2 regions of the Clostridium thermosuccinogenes genome follow, and region 1 is predicted to be linked to the other one. Evidence: riboswitches for the same ligand, from Rfam matches in the RefSeq annotation. Region 1 holds a riboswitch; the other holds the start of a gene.

Region 1 (10,354 bases):
CCTGATATGGTGCGCGTTGATATCGGTGCTGGATCAGCTGACATATGGGTAGGTCATTGTATATATAATGGCCACTGTGGCTGTTTCGGTAATTCCTTACTACAAACCTGTAACTATGTTGCTTATCTATCTTCCGGTTCACATAATATTTATGGCTTTTATGCTCCGCTTTCAAAAATCCAACTATGTACAGTATGCCAATAATTTGAACAGCAGTACCTTTTTAATGATATCTTTGGCTATATCATACATGAGATATAAAAAGCAGATTGAGGACTTTAAAAACAGAAAGATAATACAGGAAAAGAACGAAGAGTTAAAACGGGTGAACAAGGAATTGGAGGAGGCAAACCATAAGCTGGATATACTTTCGCAAACAGATAGCTTAACCAGAGTTTTCAACCGTTTCGCCTTTGACAAGGCAATAGAGGCAGAGTGGAACAGGTGCAAGCGCTATTCTATGCCACTGTCTCTGATTATAGTGGATGTGGATTTTTTCAAGGCATATAATGATAATTATGGACATCAGGCCGGAGATGTATGTATAAGAAGGATAGCAGAAGCTTTGTCGAGCTGCCTGGAGCGTCCTACAGATTTTGTTGCCAGGTACGGAGGAGAAGAGTTTGGAGTACTGCTGCCCGGCATTGAAAAGGAGGAAGCCTATTTGCTTTCAGAGCGGATGAGAAAAAAGGTGGAAGAGCTTTCCATACCCCATGAACATTCCGCGGCTTCCCGTTGGGTTACAATCAGCATGGGGGTTAATACGGCTTTTCCTTCTCTGGAGCCTTCACTGGAGGGTTTTATAAGGGCTGCGGATATGGCTTTGTATAAAGCTAAGGAGATGCGTAACACCACCGTAACTGTTTAAATTTGCTTGCTTATGGTAGATTTTTGATATTCGGTCAGTTTGTTCTTTTTCTGATGTAGTATTATTTATGCGCTGTTTTGCAAAAAATATCAAAGTATGTTGACAGCAGTAATATGTTGTTGTAGACTATATGTATAATTTAATAGAACAAGCCTCACTTTTGACAGGTGAGGTAGAGGCGCGGCGTTTAACAGTCTTTAGAGGAGTTTGAGAAGCGATGATGCTATTGAGAAGGAAACGCTGCCGAAGCGAATAGTATACTCAGTGCTATTTGCTGGGCTTGCAGTTAAGAGCTGCAAGACTGTCTCAATAAATAAGCCTGATTTATTGAGTTGTGCTATCTCATTGGCAAAAGAAGGACTAGGTGTGACTGTTGACACTAAGACCTGAGAATGCCTCAGGTCTTTTTTGGTAAGTAAAAGAGCATAAAAAGCTGAATAGTGTTGCCAGGTACAGACATTTGTTATTTTATCATAATTTAATGTTGCAAAACATGAAAGTAAACATAATATGGTAGTAAGGGCTATCATGGTTAACAATTAGGGGGAGTTTCATGAAGAAAAAAATATCTTTATTGGCAGCAGCATGCATAGCATTATCCGTATTTTTGTCAGGATGCCGAAAAAGTGATGACAAAACCTTTAAGGTGGGTATGGAAGCAGGCTATCCGCCCTTTAACTGGACCCAGACGGATGATTCCGGTGGTGCGGTGAAAATAGACGGCAGTTCTGAATACGCCGGTGGATATGATGTGGAAATTGCCAAGAGAATTGCAGAAGGGCTGGGAAAAGAGCTGGTTATTGTAAAGACCGAATGGCTTGGCCTTATACCGGCACTGACATCAGGCAAAATCGATGCGATAATTGCAGGCATGTCACCAACGGCAGAACGTAAGGAATCCATCGACTTTACCGATGATTACTATAAGTCTGATCTGGTTATGGTTGTAAAAAAAGGCTCCAAATATGAGAATGCAACCTCAATACAGGATTTCAAGGGTGCAAAAATAACTGCCCAGCTAAACACATTCCATTATACGGTAATAGATCAGATTGAGGGAGTAGACAAGCAGACAGCCATGGATGATTTTCCTGCCATGAGAACTGCCCTTGAATCGGGAGTAATTGACGGATATGTGTCCGAACGCCCTGAAGGGGTCAGTGCTGAAGCTGCCAATCCAAACTTCAAGATGGTGGTGTTCACCGATGGATTTGAGACATCGGAGGAAGATACGTCAATTGCAGTAGGTATCAAAAAAGGCAGTGATCTGAAAAATAAAATCAATGAAATACTGGCAGGTATCTCGGAAGAGGAACGCATAAGCATTATGGATGCCGCAATAAAAAACCAGCCGGCATCAAATTGACATCCCGGTATTAGAAACAGGATTTATGGAAACCGAGTGCATTTTTACGCATTCGGTTTCATTTATGATTAAAGGAGGGGCAAAATGAGCTTTGAGCTTATTCTACAAATAATATCAAAATACTGGCCTATGCTTCTTAGGGGAGCGGGTGTGACTCTGCTGGTTTCTATAATCGGTACTGTTTTTGGTTTTGTCATTGGTTTGGTGGTGGGAGTTATCCGTACCATTCCAGTCCCGGAAAGAGGAGCTAAAAGGTGGATTTTAAAAGTTGCAAATGCTGTTCTTTCAGCATATATAGAAATATTCCGGGGCACCCCCATGATTGTGCAGGCAATGGTTATATTTTACGGCTCTGCCCAAGCCTTTGGGCTGGATATGAACCGTATGGTGGCAGCAATTCTAGTAGTTTCGATAAATACTGGAGCTTATATGGCGGAAATTATCCGCGGGGGCATAATTTCCATAGATAAAGGCCAGTATGAAGCAGCCCAGGCCATAGGCATGAACCATACCCAGACAATGTTCAATGTAGTGCTGCCGCAGGCCATTCGTAATATACTGCCGGCAACAGGCAATGAGTTTGTGATCAATATTAAGGATACCTCGGTGCTAAATGTTATTTCTGTTACTGAGCTGTATTTCCAGACCAAATCAATTGCTGGCAGTACGTTTAAATTCTTTGAACCGTTCTTTATTGCATGCATTATATATTTTATTATGACCTATTCGGTTACAAGGATTCTTCGCTACCTTGAAAAGAAGATGGATGGCCCGGAGAATTATGTCCTGCATGCGGGTCAAATACAAGCAGAAATACCTCAGAATATGCAAGTCAGGACAAAAAATGGCTAAGCAAGCCGGATATAGACAAAGGGGTGTAATCCATGGAAAAAGTTATCGATATCCAGCACTTGAGCAAGTCCTTTGGAGGTCATGAAGTACTAAAAGACATAAATTTTTCAGTTGCTAAAGGAGAAGTGGTTTGTATCATCGGCTCCTCCGGATCTGGAAAATCGACACTGCTTCGCTGTATTAATCTGTTGGAGAAGCCGAGTGGCGGCCAAATTATTTATAAAGGGCAGAATATTTTAGACGACGGTCATGATATATATGAATACCGTACAAAGATGGGGATGGTCTTCCAGCAATTCAACCTGTTTAACAATCACAATGTTTTAGGAAACTGCATAGTAGGGCAGATGAAGGTCTTGAAACGCTCCAGGGAAGAGGCCGAAAAAGTGGCTATGAAGTACCTGAAAGTTGTTGGAATGGACCAATATGTGAATGCAAAACCGAGACAGCTGTCGGGAGGACAAAAACAGCGTGTGGCTATAGCCAGAGCATTATCAATGGAGCCGGATGTAATGCTGTTTGATGAACCGACATCGGCGCTGGACCCGGAAATGGTGGGCGAGGTCCTTAAAGTTATGAAGGAGCTGGCTGAAACCGGTCTTACCATGCTGGTGGTTACCCATGAAATGGGTTTTGCCAAGGAAGTTTCCGACCGCGTGGTGTTTATGGACAACGGAGTAATAGTTGAGGAAGGAAGTCCGGAGCAGATTTTCAACAACCCTGCGCAGGAACGCACCAGGGAATTCTTAAAACGCACCTTAAACCAGATTTAATGCAGTTAATTTAAGGTATAAAGACGCAGAACAAATGAGGTATACTGAGCACGATTTTGTTAGGGATTTATAAGCTTCCTGAGCTCATGCAGCTTATGGATAATATTTCCTGTTTAGTGATAAAATAATGTGGTATTTATTAACAATAAGATGAATATTATCACTAACATGACTGCAAGCTATAAATATAATCCAAAGAGGAGGTTTTACAATGTCCAATGCTGTTTTTTATCGTTGTGAGGTATGCGGCAACATGGTGGCTTTATTGAAAAACGGGGGAGGAACCCTGACCTGTTGTGAGCGCCCGATGAACAAACTGGTAGCTAATACTTCGGATGGTGCGAAGGAAAAGCATGTTCCGGCCATAACCAAAGAAGGTGGAAAAATCAAAGTTCAAATCGGTTCAGTCGTGCATCCGATGATCCCTGAACATCATATTGAATGGATCGGTCTGGAAACCGATGATAAGCTGGAAATAGTTTATCTAAAGCCTGGGATGGAACCTAAGGCGGAGTTTGCAGAGGTCAGTCAGGGAACAGTTTATGAGTACTGTAATCTGCATGGATTATGGAAGGCTGAAATATAAAAAATTGAAATTTAAGGAGTCTTGCAATTGCGAGATTCCTTTTTTAACGCCTTGATAAATAATAACAGGACTGGTCGAAGCCGCCGGAAGCTTCAAAAAGTAAGCGGCAGGAGGCCTTAGGCAAGGTATTTTTCTTTGCAGATTGCATATTTTAATAATTCTGCTTTTTGCTGATATTTTAATATCAGATTCTTATAAAAAATACATGTATTTGCTTTTAATGTCCCAGATTACTATGGAAGCCAACTAAATGCGGCAATATTGGACATTATGCCAAATTTATATTATAATAAAGGAAAAATATTCAAATCATCGCAGGGATGTTTGAACAGAAAAGGAGATAGTATATGACAGGACTTAAACGTAAAATAGTAAGCGTATTTTTGTGTTTTGTACTGATTTTTAGCGTATTACCCGTATATGCTGCTGAATCGGTACAGTATGTTACCCGGGAGCAGGCTGTTGCACGTCTCCTTGAGACGATAGGCACCGGAGCGCTTAGCAAAACTGAAGGAGATATCAGTGTTTTTTCTGATGCCGACAGGGTAAGCCCGGAATTCGCAGATGAGCTCGGGATTGCTGTTGCCAACGGAATTATAGACGGAATTCCGGGAAGTGAATTAAATCCGTCGGAGAACATAACCCGCCTGGAATTTGCTGTTATAATAAGCCGCTCAATTCGTGAGCTCCCCATTGTAAAGCCGAAGCTGGCCTTTTCCGATGTTCCTGCGGAAAATGCTGGTGATGTCAGCAGGCTGGTTCAGGCCGGTATCATTAATGGATATGGAAACGGCAATTTTGGCGCAGAGGATTTTCTGACCCAGAATCAGCTCAATATTATTCTGGACCGCATAGAAAAGCTTTCAGAAACGAGACCTCAGGACGACTTTTACTATGCAGTCAACAAGGACTGGTTAAAAACTGCCAAACTGCCTGCAGGTTATCCTACATACAGCTCCTTTAGTGAAGTTGATATCAACAACAGCAATAAATTAAAAGCCATAGTAAAGGATCTCATTGATAATGCAGATACCTGGCAGGAAGGCACTATAGAGCAGAAAATGGCAGATTTCTACAGCACTATAGTTGATGTAGAAAACCGTAATAAAGAGGGAATAGAACCTATAAAGCCGTATTTGGACCGAATAAGTGAAGCTAAAACTGTGCAGGAGCTTATTGACATATCAGCGCAGTTTGAAAATGAAATTGGCTTGAGCCTTTTGTTCGGCTTTGGTCCTTCTATCGACTTCGTTGACAGCAGCCGCTATGTCCTGTACGGTTCAGGACTTTCCACGGCTCTGCCATCCGTATACATGTTGAATGAAAATCCTCAGATAAAGGCTCTTTATGAAAACTTCATCGCGCAGATGTTCATTCTTACTGGGTCTACTGAAGAAAGCGCCCTGAAGAGCGCTCAGGACATCTATGCTTTTGAAAAGATTGTCGCTGCATCCACCCTCAGCAATGAGGAGGCCAGCAGAGTGGAAAATATTTATAATCCGATGACTGTTGATGAAGTGGCAGACATGTTTAAAGGTGTTGATATCAAGAAATACCTGAAAGATTTGGGATATGAAAATGTAGAAAATGTCATAATTACAGATGTGGGTCTTATGAGAAAAACAGGAGAGCTCATGACCGATGAAAACCTGGAAGTGCTTAAAGATTATGCGCGTTATTATCTGGTGATAAATACCGCTTCCTTCTTGTCGGAAGACCTGGAAAATGCAATCAATGCATTTAACAGTGCATTTATGGGAATCGACAGCACTTTGAGCCAGGAAGATAAAGCTTTTAACATGCTTAATTCAGTTATGAGCAGTTACCTGGGAAGGATATACGTAGAGAGGTATTTCTCCGAAGAAGCTAAGAAAGACGTTGAGGATATTGTATCGGAAATTATTGCTGCATTTGAGAAGCGCATACAGGCTCTGGACTGGATGACGGATGAAACCAAAGCAGCAGCGATATCCAAGCTGAAGGCAATAAAGCTCAAGATCGGATATCCGGATACTTGGGAAGATCCGTTGAGCAATATTGAAATTAAGTCTTATGATGAGGGTGGGTCCCTCTTGGGCAACATACTTGCCATTACTGCGGCCCAGGCCAAGTATTCAAAGAGCTTGCTGTCCAAGCCGGTAGACAAGTCAAAGTGGTCAATTCCCCCTCATATGGTAAATGCTTTTTATAATGCCACCAGCAATGAAATAATTTTCCCTGCCGGAATTCTGCAGGCTCCCTTCTATGATGTCAATGCGTCGAGGGAGCAGAATCTGGGTGGTATAGGCACGGTGATAGCCCATGAGATCACCCATGCATTTGACAATAATGGGGCTCAGTTTGACAAAGACGGAAATATGAAAAACTGGTGGAAGGATGAAGATTATATAACCTTCCAGCAAAAATGCCAGCAGGTCATTGATTTGTATGAAGGACTTGAGATTGCACCAGGTGCCGTTGTTAGCGGTGCACTGACATTATCTGAAAATGTGGCTGATATCGGAGCCATGGCTTGCATACTGGATATTGCTGCTAATATGGAGGACGTAAACTATAAAGAACTGTTTGAAAGCAATGCGAGAATATGGCGTATGACAGCCACTAACCAGATTTATCAGCTTTTGGCAACCCAGGATGTGCATGCGCCCAATAAATTCAGGGTAAATCAGGTGCTTAGGAATTTCCAGGAGTTCTATGATACCTATGGCATTGAGGAAGGCGACATGCTTTACCTCGCTCCTGAAGATCGAGTAACAGTCTGGTGATTAAAAGCCTGAATGATGATAATCGTATGTTATAGACCATAGTTTACAGGCTTAAGCCTTTGCAGCGGGTTAATACATAAAATCCTGCTGCAAAGGCTTTTTAATTGATCTATTAATCTACCGGTCTTTTTTGTGTATTACTTTTAAGTCTGCCTTCCATGAGAAAAGTGGAAATAATCCATATAAATAATTAATTTTTCAAAAAGGAAAACTAAAAAAGATTGAAAAAAAGAAGAAAAAACTTGGTTAAGAACAAAACCATATTATATTTTATGCGGGTTACAAAAGTCTGAGAGAATAAGGATAATATCAAAATATTCCGAAGATGCAACAAATAACAAAGTGTGCTATTGTATTAGCATTTAGTTTTATAGCACTATTTTGGTATAGAGAGGAATATTATATGGAGAAAAAGAATGAAGCATTGAAAGAAAAAAGTACTGAAAACATATGCAAGCTTACAGTTGAAGACGCATGCAAATTACTGGACACAAATGCCAATGGTCTTACTTCGGAAGAGGCAAAAAGAAGGCAACAAAAGTACGGCAGGAATATAATAAGCGAGAAAAAGGACAAGTCCCCCATTCTGGTTTTCCTGTCCAACTTCACTGGCTTAATGGCTATACTTTTGTGGACCGGCGGCATTATTGCCTTTGTAGCTGATATGCCCCAGCTGGGCATCGCTATCTGGATGGTTAATATCATCAATGGTATATTCAGTTACTGGCAGGAGCATCGTGCGGGCAAAGCAACCGAAGCTCTGAAAAAAATGCTGCCTTCCTATACAAGAGTCATCAGAGATGGACAAGAGCAGCAAATACTGGCGGAGGATTTGGTTCCTGGTGATATCATGCTTATTGAGGAGGGTGATAAGATATCGGCAGACGCGCGTCTGATTGCAAGCAGTGACCTACAGGTGAATCAATCCACACTGACCGGGGAATCCAATCCGGTGCGTAAGGCTTATGATCCTGTTTTACGCGAAGGTCTTTCCAGATTTGAAATTCCGAACCTTATTTTTGCAGGTACCAGCGTGTCCAGCGGTACAGGCAAGGCAGTGATAATTTCCACAGGAATGAGCACCGAATTCGGTAAAATTGCAGATTTAACCCAAACCCTGAAGGAAGAAAAGAGCCCGCTGGAAAAGGAGCTAGACAAGCTCACTAAGCAAATTTCGATAATTGCCATAAGCGCCGGTGTGATTTTTTTTGCGGCAGCTGTCTTTTTTGTAAGGCAGCCCCTGGCTCAAGCCTTCATTTTTTCCTTGGGTATGGTTGTAGCATTCATCCCGGAAGGATTATTGCCTACAGTCACTTTGTCACTGGCGATGGCTGTTCAGCGTATGGCTAAGGAGCATGCGCTGGTTAAGAAACTTTCTGCTGTTGAAACGTTGGGGTGCACTTCCGTCATATGCTCAGACAAGACCGGAACCTTAACGCAGAATGAAATGACTGTAAGCAATTTATGGTTGTTGGATCAGGAATTTGAGGTTACAGGTCTGGGCTATGCCCCGGAAGGTAAAATTATAGCTGGACAGCAGGAAGTAAGTGCCGCCAATAATGGGGATTTGAAGCTGCTCCTCACTGCGGCTGCTTTGTGCAGCAATGCCCGTGTGATACCTCCAAAGGAGGAATCGGAGAGATATACTGTTCTGGGAGATCCGACGGAAGCCTGCTTGGGAGTTGTGGCAAAAAAGGCAGGAATTGATGTGGATGAGCAATCGACCTTGACACCGAGACTGAGGGAATTGCCTTTCGACTCCAGACGCAAAAGAATGAGCACCATCCATCAACTGGAAAAGCCTGTGGAAGGATGCCGGAGAATTGCTTATATAAAAGGCTCACCTAAAGAGGTGCTGGAATTATGTACGGGGATACATAGGCAGAACAGGCGTGAGGAACTGACGGATGAGCAGCGTGCCCGAATCATGGAAGCAAACGATAAGTATGCCAGAAACGGTCTCCGTGTATTGGCGGTTGCTTACCGCCTCATGTCTCAAAAGGACAACTTGCCTGCTGCTTTGAGTGCATATACCCCTGAGCTTGTGGAAAGGGATATGACCTTTATAGGTCTTGTGGTTATGGCTGATCCTCCGAGACCGGAAGTGGCAGCTGCAGTTGAGAAATGCCATAAAGCCAATATAAGGATTATCATGATCACAGGCGATTACGGCTTGACAGCCGAGAGTATTGCCAAACGTATTGGTATCGTTAAAGGAGAACACCCACGCATAATATCAGGTACAGAGCTGGGAAATATGTCGGATGAGGAGCTTAAGGAAGCTTTAAAAGACGAAGTGATTTTCGCCAGGGTGGCGCCTGAACAGAAATACCGAGTAGTGAGCAACCTGCAGGAAATGGGTCATGTTGTAGCTGTGACGGGGGATGGCGTAAATGATTCGCCTGCGCTGAAAAAGGCGGATATTGGTGTGGCTATGGGAATTTCCGGCACAGATGTTGCCAAAGAAGCTGCCGATATGATCCTTACCGATGATAATTTTGCTTCAATAGTCAGAGCCATTGAAGAAGGCCGGGCTGTCTATAACAATATCCGAAAATTTATACTCTACATCCTCAACAGCAATACACCTGAAGCCCTACCTTCCGCTGCTTTTCTGTTTTCAAGGGGAGGTATACCGTTGCCTTTGACGGTAATGCAGATTCTATTGATTGACCTTGGCACAGATATGTTACCGGCACTCGGACTAGGTACTGAACTCCCTGAGAAAGGTATTATGGACAGGCCGCCACGCACTCAGCGGGAAACACTGCTTAATAGGCATATTGTCATTAAGGGGTTCTTTTGGTATGGATTGATAGAGTCTGTTATCGCATTGGGAGCCTATTTCTTTGTGAATATGCTGAATGGCTGGCCGAATGTTCCATTGGCTAGTTCCGGTGTGATTTATAGACAAGCGACCACCATGACCCTTGCAGCTATTGTATTCTGCCAGATAGGTATGGTATTGAACTGCCGTACGGAAAGGCAATCTGTGTTTAAGGTTGGTCTGTTTGGAAATAGGACAATAATGAGGGGAATAATTTTCGAACTGCTGTTGATAAGTTTAATCATATATGTTCCATTCCTGCAGGAAATCTTTCAAACTGCGCCCATAGGCATTAATGAATGGCTATTTCTGATAGT
Region 2 (10,354 bases), 970 kb from region 1:
TCCTTGACGGTGTCGAAATTGAGCAGCGGCTCTCCTCCAAAAAAATCCACCTCGAGATTCCTTCTCCCGCCGGATTCCCTGAGCAAAAAGTCAATGGCCTTTTTGCCCACCTCCGGACTCATTACCGAACGGTGCCGGCCAAAATCACCGGTAGATGCAAAGCAATATTTGCACCTTAAGTTGCAGTCGTGGGAAATGTGCAGGCATAAAGCCTTCACCACCGGTTTTGCGTCTCCGACCGGAAGGTGATCCTTATATATATCCTCCGAATATAACTGCCCATCCTTTTCAAGGCTCTGGATTTCCTCCAGGGCTTCCTTTATTTCCAACTTGTCATACCTGTCGGAAAGCATTTCAATTATTTTTTCATTATCATACTTTTTATAATAATCCAGAATTTCATAGGATAAATCATCAAAGACATGTACAGCTCCACTGTTCACATCTACAACTATATTTGTGCCTTTCATTGAAAATTTATGTATCATACCCTTTGACCTCTTTTTAAAAATTTTTATGTCTATATAAAATCGGTTTGAATTCAGCTGACTGAAATGGGTGATTGCTATTCCGAAAGGATTCAAAGAACATAACAATCAATACATCCATCCTTTGCCGAATTCATGCCCAAACTATATAGCTGTAACGGAAAGCCTGACGCAAGCTTCTTCACCCGGCTGCTTCACCGGTATAAGTTTAATATATCTCAAAGCATAATGCAAGCCAAGCTTTCCAAAGCAACAAAAAAGTGAAAAGCGGAATTAAATCACTTTTCACCTTTTTATGTAATCAACAAATTTAAAGCTTCTGCATTCAGACAAAGCAAATTATTTCTTTTCGCAGCTCTGATTTGCTACGGTGCAAGAAGTCTTGCATGCGGACTGGCAGGATGTCTGGCATTCTCCACATCCTCTGCCTACCAAACTGTCTTTTAAAGAAGCTCCGTTTATAGTTTTAATATGTTTCATTTATCTTCCTCCTATGGACATAATTTCTTCGCTGCAAATCACATCGACAACGCATTACAGGTCAGGTGTTACCCGCTAATCAGTCATCGATGAAATTTCTGCAGATTGCATTATGTAAATGCTAAAAATTAGCTATGCACATTATAACATACACAAAGCTTTTTGAAAAGATTAAATCATATGAGCAATGGGCCTATCCGACAAAATTCGTCACCGGGCTATCTTTTTTACCGGCTTGTATCTGGAATGGGACCCGTGTCTAAAATTAATCCCAATAATTCCACCGATGGAACCTGACAGCACGCCGATCAGTACCATGGAAATCACATGCCTGTTAACGGAAAAATCCCTTATAGCCAAACTTCCTGCGACATACAAAAAAAGCATGTAAATAAATCCAACAAGAGCACCATTCAGCCACCCTTTGCTCTTCAAATTCCTGGTAGCTGTCGAACCTGCGAACAGTATGCTGATGACTGTAGTAACAATCACGGCAGGAGCTATGTAATCCTCCGGGAATGAAGTGTATGTAAGTATCACCGAGAGTATTACAAATATCGGTATGGTTATCAGGTATGATATCCCTATACCCTTGCATATTTTCAGCAGGTTGATGCGTTCACTTATTGCCGACTTGAAATTTTGGCCCATCTCTTTCACCAAAAGCACCCCCAATAAATTACCCTTTGATACTATAATTTATTGGATATTCCATTAACTTAGAACATAAACCTAAAAAAACCTGAATATTGGGCCAGTTAACCGCTTATTTCGGAAAATTCTTATCAAATTAAGCCTCGATGAGCTTTTCCACTTCCTTGATAGCCCATTTTTTAAGCCTTATTTGAGTCTTTTCCACACTGGTCTCGATAACCACCTCGTCATCTTTAATATTGATGACTTTACCTGCAATACCACCGATGGTGACGACATTGCTGCCTACCTTCATGGAATTTATCATTTCTCTTGTCTTCTTGTCCCTTCTTTTCTGAGGCAGGACAACTATCAGGTACATAAGTCCTATCATGAATCCAAGATATAAGACTATCCCTAGTATTCCTTGTAATTGTTCCATACTTTATCCTCCTGTTTCCTAAGTAGTTTCAGTATCATAATATAAATAATAACATTTTTATTTTATATAGAAAAGCATAATTTTCCTTCTTCAGGCCAAAATCGCCCCATTTTGGTGCAATCACGCTTTTTTACTGTATCCGTAATTTTCAAAAAACTCATCCCTGAAGTCTCCCAAGCGGTCCTCCATAATTGCCTGCCTTACCTTCTTCATAAGGTTGATAAGGAATCTGAGATTGTGCCACGTGGTAAGTCTTATGCCAAGAACCTCATCAACTTTTAAGAGATGCCTTATATAAGCCCTGGTGAAATTTCTGCAGGCATAGCAATCGCATTCAGGGTCAATGGGAGAAAAATCCCTGGCATATTTTGCATCCCTGACGATAATCCTGCCCCTGCTGGTCATTACGGTGCCGTTCCTTCCAATACGGGTGGGCAGGACACAATCGAACATATCAATTCCCCTTATCGCACCCTCTACGAGATAATCGGGGCTTCCCACTCCCATAAGATAACGGGGCTTATCTTCCGGTAATAGAGGAACTGTGCATTCCAGCATTTCATACATAAGCTCTGCCGGTTCCCCAACGCTTAAGCCTCCGATGGAATAACCCGGGAAATCGAGTGCCACCAGTTCCTTTGCGCTTTGCTCCCTTAAGTCTTTGTATACTCCTCCCTGCACTATACCGAAAAGCGCCTGCCTTTCAGTGTTTTTGTGAGCTTCCTTGCATCTTTTGGCCCACCGGGTGGTTCTCTCGAGGGATTTTTTTGCATAATCATATTCAGCAGGGTAGGGAGTGCATTCATCAAAGCACATTATTATATCGGAGCCCAGGTCATTTTGAATTTCCACTGCCTTCTCCGGGGAAATAAAATGCCGGGAGCCGTCAATATGGGACTTGAAGGTAACACCGTCCTCCTCAATTTTCCTGAAGCTGCCCAGGCTGAAAACCTGGAAACCTCCACTATCGGTCAATATGGGCCTGTCCCAGTTCATAAAACTATGAAGCCCTCCGGCCTCCCTTATAATCTCCTGGCCTGGCCTCAAATATAAATGGTATGTATTGCTGAGTATAATTTTTGCATCAATCTCCTTCAATTCATCCGGGGACATACCCTTGACTGTAGCCTGGGTTCCAACAGGCATGAATACAGGAGTATCAAAAGAACCATGCGGGGTATGCACCCTTCCGAGCCTGGCTCCTGTCTGTTTGCATTTTTTAATGAGCTCGTATCTTATTGCTGCCATTTTCCACCTTCCTCATTACATTTCAATATTGCTTGCCGATGCCTATAGCCTATTTTATAAACATGGCATCCCCAAAGCTAAAAAAACTGTACCTTTCCTCAATTGCCACCCTGTATGCTTCAAAGATCTTGTCTTTGCCTGCCAAGGCGCTGACAAGCATCAAAAGCGTTGATTCGGGCAAATGAAAATTGGTTATGAGGGCATCTACCACCTTAAATTTATAACCGGGATATATGAAAATATCAGTCCAGCCATTGTGAGGAGTCACAAGACCCGTTTCATCCCCTGCCGTTTCCAGTACCCTGCAGGAAGTAGTACCAACAGCTATCACCCTTTTGCCGCTTTCTTTTGCAGCATTTATCTTTTTGCAGGCTTCTTCATTTATATTGTAAAACTCACTGTGCATTTTATGATCCTGGATGTTCTCAGTTTTCACCGGCCGGAAAGTGCCAAGGCCGACATGCAAAGTAACGTAGGCCAGGCTGACACCTTTCTTGGCAATGTTGTCCAAAAGCTCCTCCGTAAAATGAAGACCTGCCGTGGGTGCTGCCGCCGAACCATTATATCTCGAATAGACCGTCTGATATCTTTCCGAATCGTCAAGCCTTCGGGTGATATAAGGCGGTAGGGGTACAATACCCACCTTGTCCAATATTTCTTCAAATATCCCGTCATATTCAAATTTTACAATCCGGTTGCCTTCCTCCACAATATCAATGATCTCAGCTTTTAGGAGTCCTCCCCCAAACACAAACCTGGCTCCCGGTTTTGCACGCCTTCCGGGCTTTAATATCACTTCCCAGACACGTTCTTCTATCCTTTTTAAAAGGACAAATTCAATCTTGCCCCCGGTATCTTCCCTTGTCCCAAGAAGCCTTGCCGGAATTACCCGGGTGTCGTTCAAAACAAGGCAGTCCCCTGCGTCCAGATAATTTATGATATCTTTGAATATCTTATGCTCTATACTTCCCGTCGCCCTGTCCAAAACGAGCAAGCGAGACATCGCCCTCTCCTTTATAGGTTCCTGGGCAATCAATTCTTCGGGCAAATCATAGTAAAAATCACTAAGCTTCATCATTAATCCCTGCTATCCTTAAGTATTTATTAAGAAATCTTCGTTCCTTTACAAAATATCATCAGCAGCAAACCTTACTTTATAGAAGATGAAGTTGCCTGCATGATGCATGCGGTTCTTTCCGTTTTGATTGAAATGATCCTGCTTTTCCGCATCAAAACAGAATACATCAATCTCATAAGCAACTCGCACTTTTTTACCTGCTCTTTCAATTCCGTAAAGGGTTACATTTTTGCGAAATTTGGAGTAATTTAAACTTACATCAATTTCGTCCATTTCAAAATCATACAACAAAGCGGCTCCATTTACAATGCCAAAGGCAAAAAAATACTCCATGACTATTCACAGAGTATTTTAGGCCAAATTTTACATTTTATTCAACATCGACACCGGTAAAGTAATGCTTTAAAATCTCATCATAGGTAAATCCGGCTTCGGCCATACCTTTTGCTCCTTCCTGGCTCATTCCTACGCCATGGCCCCATCCTTTGCCCGTAAATGTGTATGTTGTCGGCACCGCAGTGATAGGCTTTAATTTATTGTCCGCACCTATCACCATCAGTCCGCTGCCCGATCCTGCGCCTATGGTTTTTACTCCGTTGGCTGTCATAACCTTGCTGCCGGACAATTGTACCTTCGGAGAGGTCTTCCCGGCACCCTTTACCGAAACTCCGGCGTCGGTGGTTATGGTAAAGAGCTGGCTATCCAGCGAAAACGCAGACCTGCATTTTGCCTTGGTGAACACGGCTTCACCTTTTGTGCCGCGCACCACCATCTCTATTGCCCTCCCGGCTTCGGAATACTGGGTTATGACGATGTTCAATATGTCTCCGGTGTCATAGCCCAATTGCAGCATACGATCCTTCACTTGTTGAGAGGTCATGGTCACTTCCCAGTTGTATTTCCATGAGTCACCGGACTCATATTTATCCTCTACGCTCTTCAGATAGGGTACGTCTCCTCCCCATACATTCTTTGAATCCTCAGTCCTTCCTCCGCTGGAACTGAAATAGAACACTTCGGCAAGACTTCCTTTATACAGAACCTTTTTGCCCGCAGTATCATCGACTGCTTTGTTGGAGCGGGCATCTTCGGTACTCAGGCCTTTGTATACCTGACAATGGGTGGTGGAACACAGATCAAACCCAAGAGTTTCGTGCCGGTTCAAGCTAGAAAGGGTGTATGTACGCGCAGCCACTGCCTGAGCTTTCAAAGCCTCAGGATGAGACGAAGCTTGTATTTCTGCCGGAACAACACCATATAGGTATTGCTCCAGAGGCAGTACGTTTGTCACTGTCATGTCGCTGTCCTGCAGCCGCCTTACTTCCAGATCCCCCCTGTAGCTGTTGGTGTTGTTTATGGTCAAAGAATAGGGATCATTTTCTGTCCTGGGTTGTATCTGCAGTACTCCTTTGCTGCTGCAATAAACCATGGCAGCTTCCCCTTTGCTGTTTTGAACCACAATGCTTTTTGAGGACTGAGATACGGTGCTAACTGTGGTATCCCCATTCCCCAATGCCGGTTTCAGAGTTTCAGCCATATATTTTTCAGCAGTTGCCTCGTCGGTAAAGAATCCGGTCCATACCTGCCAGCAATCTGCATATGCGACATATGCGTCTATGCCTTTCTTTTTCAAAGCGTCTGCCTGAGCTCTGGCAGCCTTGGCATCTTTGTAATCTCCCCCTATCCTCACATGATAAGGTCCAATCTTCTCTCCCTGCTTTGCAGGCTCCTTTCCGGGAGTATATTCTGTCAACACTCCGTTTGTATTAATAAAGAAGGAATCTTTTCTTATAGTAACAATATTGTTTGTCGTTTCTTCAAACAATAAGACAAGCTTGCCGTCCTCCAGGGAGTTTATGGTCAATCCTTTGGCAGCGTTTACATTAAAGCTGCAGACAGCCGTGTTGATACCGGACGCCTTATCTGTAAAGTACAATCCGATCCTTATCTTTTCTGGTACATTTATGGCGGCGCTTGCCGAAAATCCGGAATTTATAAAGATGCTAAGTACAAAAATGACAGTAAATATTATTTTAATATGTTTTTTCATAAGCTCCTCCAATTTATCCTATGTATAGACAGTACTGCATAAATTAACAGTTAGTTATTCGACAGCAATATCGATTTTCCCTACTGATTTTGATTTTTTAATAATATTGTAACAATTTACCTTTCGCAATGGAGACAATCATCAAATCACTGGATGCGAAATATAATATAAAAGATAGCTGTAAAAGCAGCAAATTTCATTTGACATTAGAATCTTTGGATGTTATTATAAATAAAATGAATATGGTAAAAATGATAGAGGTGCGTTTTTCAATAGTACGTCCGCTGAAAAGAAAGGGCTTTAATGATGCTGACGGAAAGGGTCAAACGCCGAAGGATGATCATCCCTTTTGTGGTCCTTCCTGGTTATATGGTTAATAGCCATATAATTGTCATCAGTAAAATGATGGAGCGCTATCAGTTCAATTTACAGGATCATAAACAAGATCCAAGACAATTTTTACAGAACTGCTGGTACTCCAAACCAGCTTTTTTAATTTACATTAATTTATAAGTGTAAAGCAATAATAAAGTAAAATTGAAGAACAAGGGGGTTCTCGATATGAAAAAAGTGAATCTGGCGGTAGTAGGCGCAACCGGAATGGTGGGAAGGACTTTTATCAAGGTACTGGAAGAAAGAAATCTACCTATTGATAATATATATTTCTTTGCTTCAAGCAGATCGGCAGGATCAAAAATAACTTTCAACGGAAAAGAGTATACGGTGGAAGAACTGACGGAAAATTCTTTTGACCGCGGGATTGACATTGCTCTCTTCTCCGCAGGAGCCAGCACAAGTCAAAAGTTCTCACCCATAGCCGCTTCAAAGGGATGTGTTGTTGTCGACAACAGCAGTGCATGGAGAATGGATCCCACTGTGCCTCTGGTAGTTCCCGAAGTCAACCCGCAGGATATAGAATGGAACAAGGGTATCATAGCCAATCCCAATTGTTCAACTATCCAGGCGGTTGTGGCTTTGAACCCGCTTCACAAAAAGTATAAAATAAAGAGGATAGTCTATACCACCTTCCAGGCTGTATCCGGCGCTGGTATGAAAGGGTATATGGATCTTGAGGAAGGACTTCGGGGAAAGCCGCCGGCTAAGTTCCCCCATCCGATAGCAAACAATGTTTTGCCCCATATAGACGTTTTCCTCCCCAATGGCTATACCAAAGAGGAAATGAAGATGGTATTTGAGACGAAGAAAATCCTGGGTGACCAGAGCTTAAGGATAACCGCAACAACTGTAAGGGTTCCTGTTTTTAACGGCCATAGCGAATCCATAAATGTGGAGTTCGAAAATCAGTTTGATGTTGACGAACTGAAAGAGGTTTTGAAAAATGCTCCTGGTATCGTAGTGCAGGATGATCCTGAAAATAACGTCTATCCTATGCCAATAAACGCTAGCGGAAGGGATGAAACCTTTGTTGGCAGAATCCGTCGTGATGAAAGTGTTGAAAGCGGAGTTAACCTTTGGGTAGTCGCCGATAACATAAGAAAAGGCGCTGCTACCAATGCTGTTCAGATCGCACAGGAATTGATAAAAATGTGGAGCAAATAGTATATATTGCAGTTGGCAGATTTAGTCTGCCAACTGTTTTAACTAACGGAAGTTCATGCATGATCGTTTATGCCTGTTGATGCATAAACTGATATGCGAGTACATATTTTTGAGGAAAGGATGTATCTAAATGCGTAAACCGTTGTTCAAAGGTTCAGGTGTAGCAATAGTAACCCCATTTACCGATGATGGAGTTGACTTTGGAAAACTTGAAGAGCTGATCGAATTTCAGATCAGCGAAGGTACTGATGCAATAATAATTTGTGGTACTACAGGTGAAGCTTCAACTATGCCCGACGATGAACACATAGAGACCATCAGATTTACCGTTGAAAAAGTCAACAAAAGATTACCGGTAATTGCAGGTGCAGGAAGCAACGATACACGGCATGCGGTAGAGCTCAGCAAGCGTGCTGAAGCTGCAGGTGCTGATGCAATCTTAAGTGTAACTCCTTATTATAACAAAACTACACAAAAAGGGCTTTATGAGCATTTCAAGGCCATAGCCGGCAGTGTGAAAATCCCGATAGTACTTTATAACGTACCTTCCAGAACCAATTTGAACATCAATCCTGAAACCATCCAAGCCCTGTCGGAAATTGAAAATATCTTAGCTATAAAGGAATGCAACCTTGCCCAGGTGGGTGAAGTAATCAATCTCTGCAGGAAAGATTTCTATATTTATTCCGGCAATGATGAACAGATACTTCCATTTATGGCCTATGGAGCATGTGGAGTTATTTCAGTTATGGCTAACATCATACCGAAGGATACCCACGATATAGTAGCCAAATATCTGGAAGGCGATGTTGCCGGCAGCAGGGAGCTGCAGCTTAAAGTCCTCGATCTTATAAAAGCTCTCTTTGTTGAAGTAAGTCCCATACCGATAAAAGCAGCAATGAATCTCATGGGCATGAACGTGGGTAAATGCCGCATGCCTTTGGTGGATATAAGCGAAAAAAATCTGGAAATACTAAAAAAAGCGATGAGAAACTACGGAATTATAAACTAATAACAAAATAAATATATTAGAATTAGTCAAAGCAGTAATCGATGAAATTCGCGCAGTACGATCTATAAAGCTTTATAATATACTACGTTCATTAAAGGAAGAAAGTGTGATATCAAATGATAAGAATATTAATGAGTGGATGCAACGGAAAAATGGGCCAGGTTATTACCAGGCTGTCATCACAGTTTGATAACTTGAAAATAGTAGCAGGTTATGATAAAAACGATGCAATAAGCAATCCTTATCCGGTTTTTACAGATTTGAAAAGCTGCAATGTTGAAGTGGACGTCGTAATTGATTTTTCTCATCCGTCTGCTTTTAATGATGTGCTTGACTTTGCCGTATCCCGAAAAGTTGCTCTCGTAATGGCAACAACAGGATTGTCCCAGGCAAATGTAAAGGCGCTGGAAGCCGCCTCCGGCTCTATTCCGGTGTTCTTTTCAGCAAACATGTCCCTGGGCGTGAATCTGATGGTGGACCTGGTCAAAAAAGCAGCAAAAGTTCTGGAAAACAACTTTGATATAGAGATTATAGAAATGCATCACAATCAAAAAATTGACGCTCCCAGCGGTACCGCACTGGCAATTGCGGACGCCATAAATTCGGTTTTGGAGCAGAAACGTGAATATATATATGACCGGCATTCCAGGAGGAAAAAGAGAAGCCCTAGTGAAATCGGTATCCACGCCATACGCGGTGGAACAATTGTGGGGGATCATTCCGTCATATTTGCCGGTAATGATGAGATAATAGAAATCAAGCATACTGCTATGTCAAAAGAGATTTTCGGAGTTGGCGCCCTTAAAGCAGCCGGTTTTATCAAGTCCAAAAAGCCCGGCATGTACAACATGAACGATCTGGTAGAAAGTATGTAAGCAATAACCTAGGGAGGTGGATGCTTTGTCCCAAAGTCCGGTTACAAATGTGTCAATAAACTATAATGTAGCTCTGATAACCATTGACAATCTACCGTCCGACAAAATGCATCTGATACCTGACATTTTTAACGCAATAGCGGAACAGAACATAAATATCGATATGATAAGCCAGGCGCCTCCATATCGTGGCGTTATCAACCTGTCTTTCACTTTGCCTTCCGATGACCTTGTGAAAGCCATAAGCGTACTGAACAAATTCAAGAAGATAGTGCCTGGTTTATTCATAGAAATAAATGCAGAGAATACAAAGCTATCAGTTTATGGTGAGCAAATGAAAAATATTCCGGGAGTAGCTGCGAAGCTCTTCACCATTTTCGCCGGAAACGGGATTGATATAAAGCTGGTAACCACTTCCGAAGTGGATATATCCTATCTCATCGATGAGAAGGATGTGGATAAGGCGCTCAAAGCCATAAAGGATGAAT

What was found. A riboswitch is a leader RNA that binds a small molecule or an ion and turns the genes downstream of it on or off. The one in region 1 is predicted to bind lysine.
Region 2: linked by a shared signal. The riboswitch ahead of CDO33_RS07445 (aspartate-semialdehyde dehydrogenase) and the one ahead of CDO33_RS11650 (transporter substrate-binding domain-containing protein) in region 1 are both predicted to bind lysine.

The regions. Positions count from the first base shown of each region.
Region 1 covers NZ_CP021850.1:2,672,217-2,682,570, reverse strand. The annotation lists gene CDO33_RS11660 (hypothetical protein) at 1-52, shown strand, start outside; gene CDO33_RS11655 (GGDEF domain-containing protein) at 236-868, shown strand; lysine riboswitch at 1,034-1,216, shown strand; gene CDO33_RS11650 (transporter substrate-binding domain-containing protein) at 1,422-2,234, shown strand; gene CDO33_RS11645 (amino acid ABC transporter permease) at 2,319-3,086, shown strand; gene CDO33_RS11640 (amino acid ABC transporter ATP-binding protein) at 3,119-3,859, shown strand; gene CDO33_RS11635 (desulfoferrodoxin family protein) at 4,071-4,445, shown strand; gene CDO33_RS11630 (M13-type metalloendopeptidase) at 4,793-7,210, shown strand; gene CDO33_RS11625 (cation-translocating P-type ATPase) at 7,614-10,354, shown strand, end outside.
Region 2 covers NZ_CP021850.1:1,702,376-1,712,729, reverse strand. The annotation lists gene scfB (thioether cross-link-forming SCIFF peptide maturase) at 1-488, opposite strand, end outside; gene scfA (six-cysteine ranthipeptide SCIFF) at 828-968, opposite strand; gene CDO33_RS07480 (TIGR04086 family membrane protein) at 1,179-1,619, opposite strand; gene yajC (preprotein translocase subunit YajC) at 1,759-2,043, opposite strand; gene tgt (tRNA guanosine(34) transglycosylase Tgt) at 2,164-3,291, opposite strand; gene queA (tRNA preQ1(34) S-adenosylmethionine ribosyltransferase-isomerase QueA) at 3,341-4,366, opposite strand; gene CDO33_RS07460 (hypothetical protein) at 4,415-4,702, opposite strand; gene CDO33_RS07455 (SpoIID/LytB domain-containing protein) at 4,740-6,419, opposite strand; lysine riboswitch at 6,667-6,843, shown strand; gene CDO33_RS07445 (aspartate-semialdehyde dehydrogenase) at 6,981-7,979, shown strand; gene dapA (4-hydroxy-tetrahydrodipicolinate synthase) at 8,110-8,991, shown strand; gene dapB (4-hydroxy-tetrahydrodipicolinate reductase) at 9,108-9,866, shown strand; gene CDO33_RS07430 (ACT domain-containing protein) at 9,892-10,354, shown strand, end outside.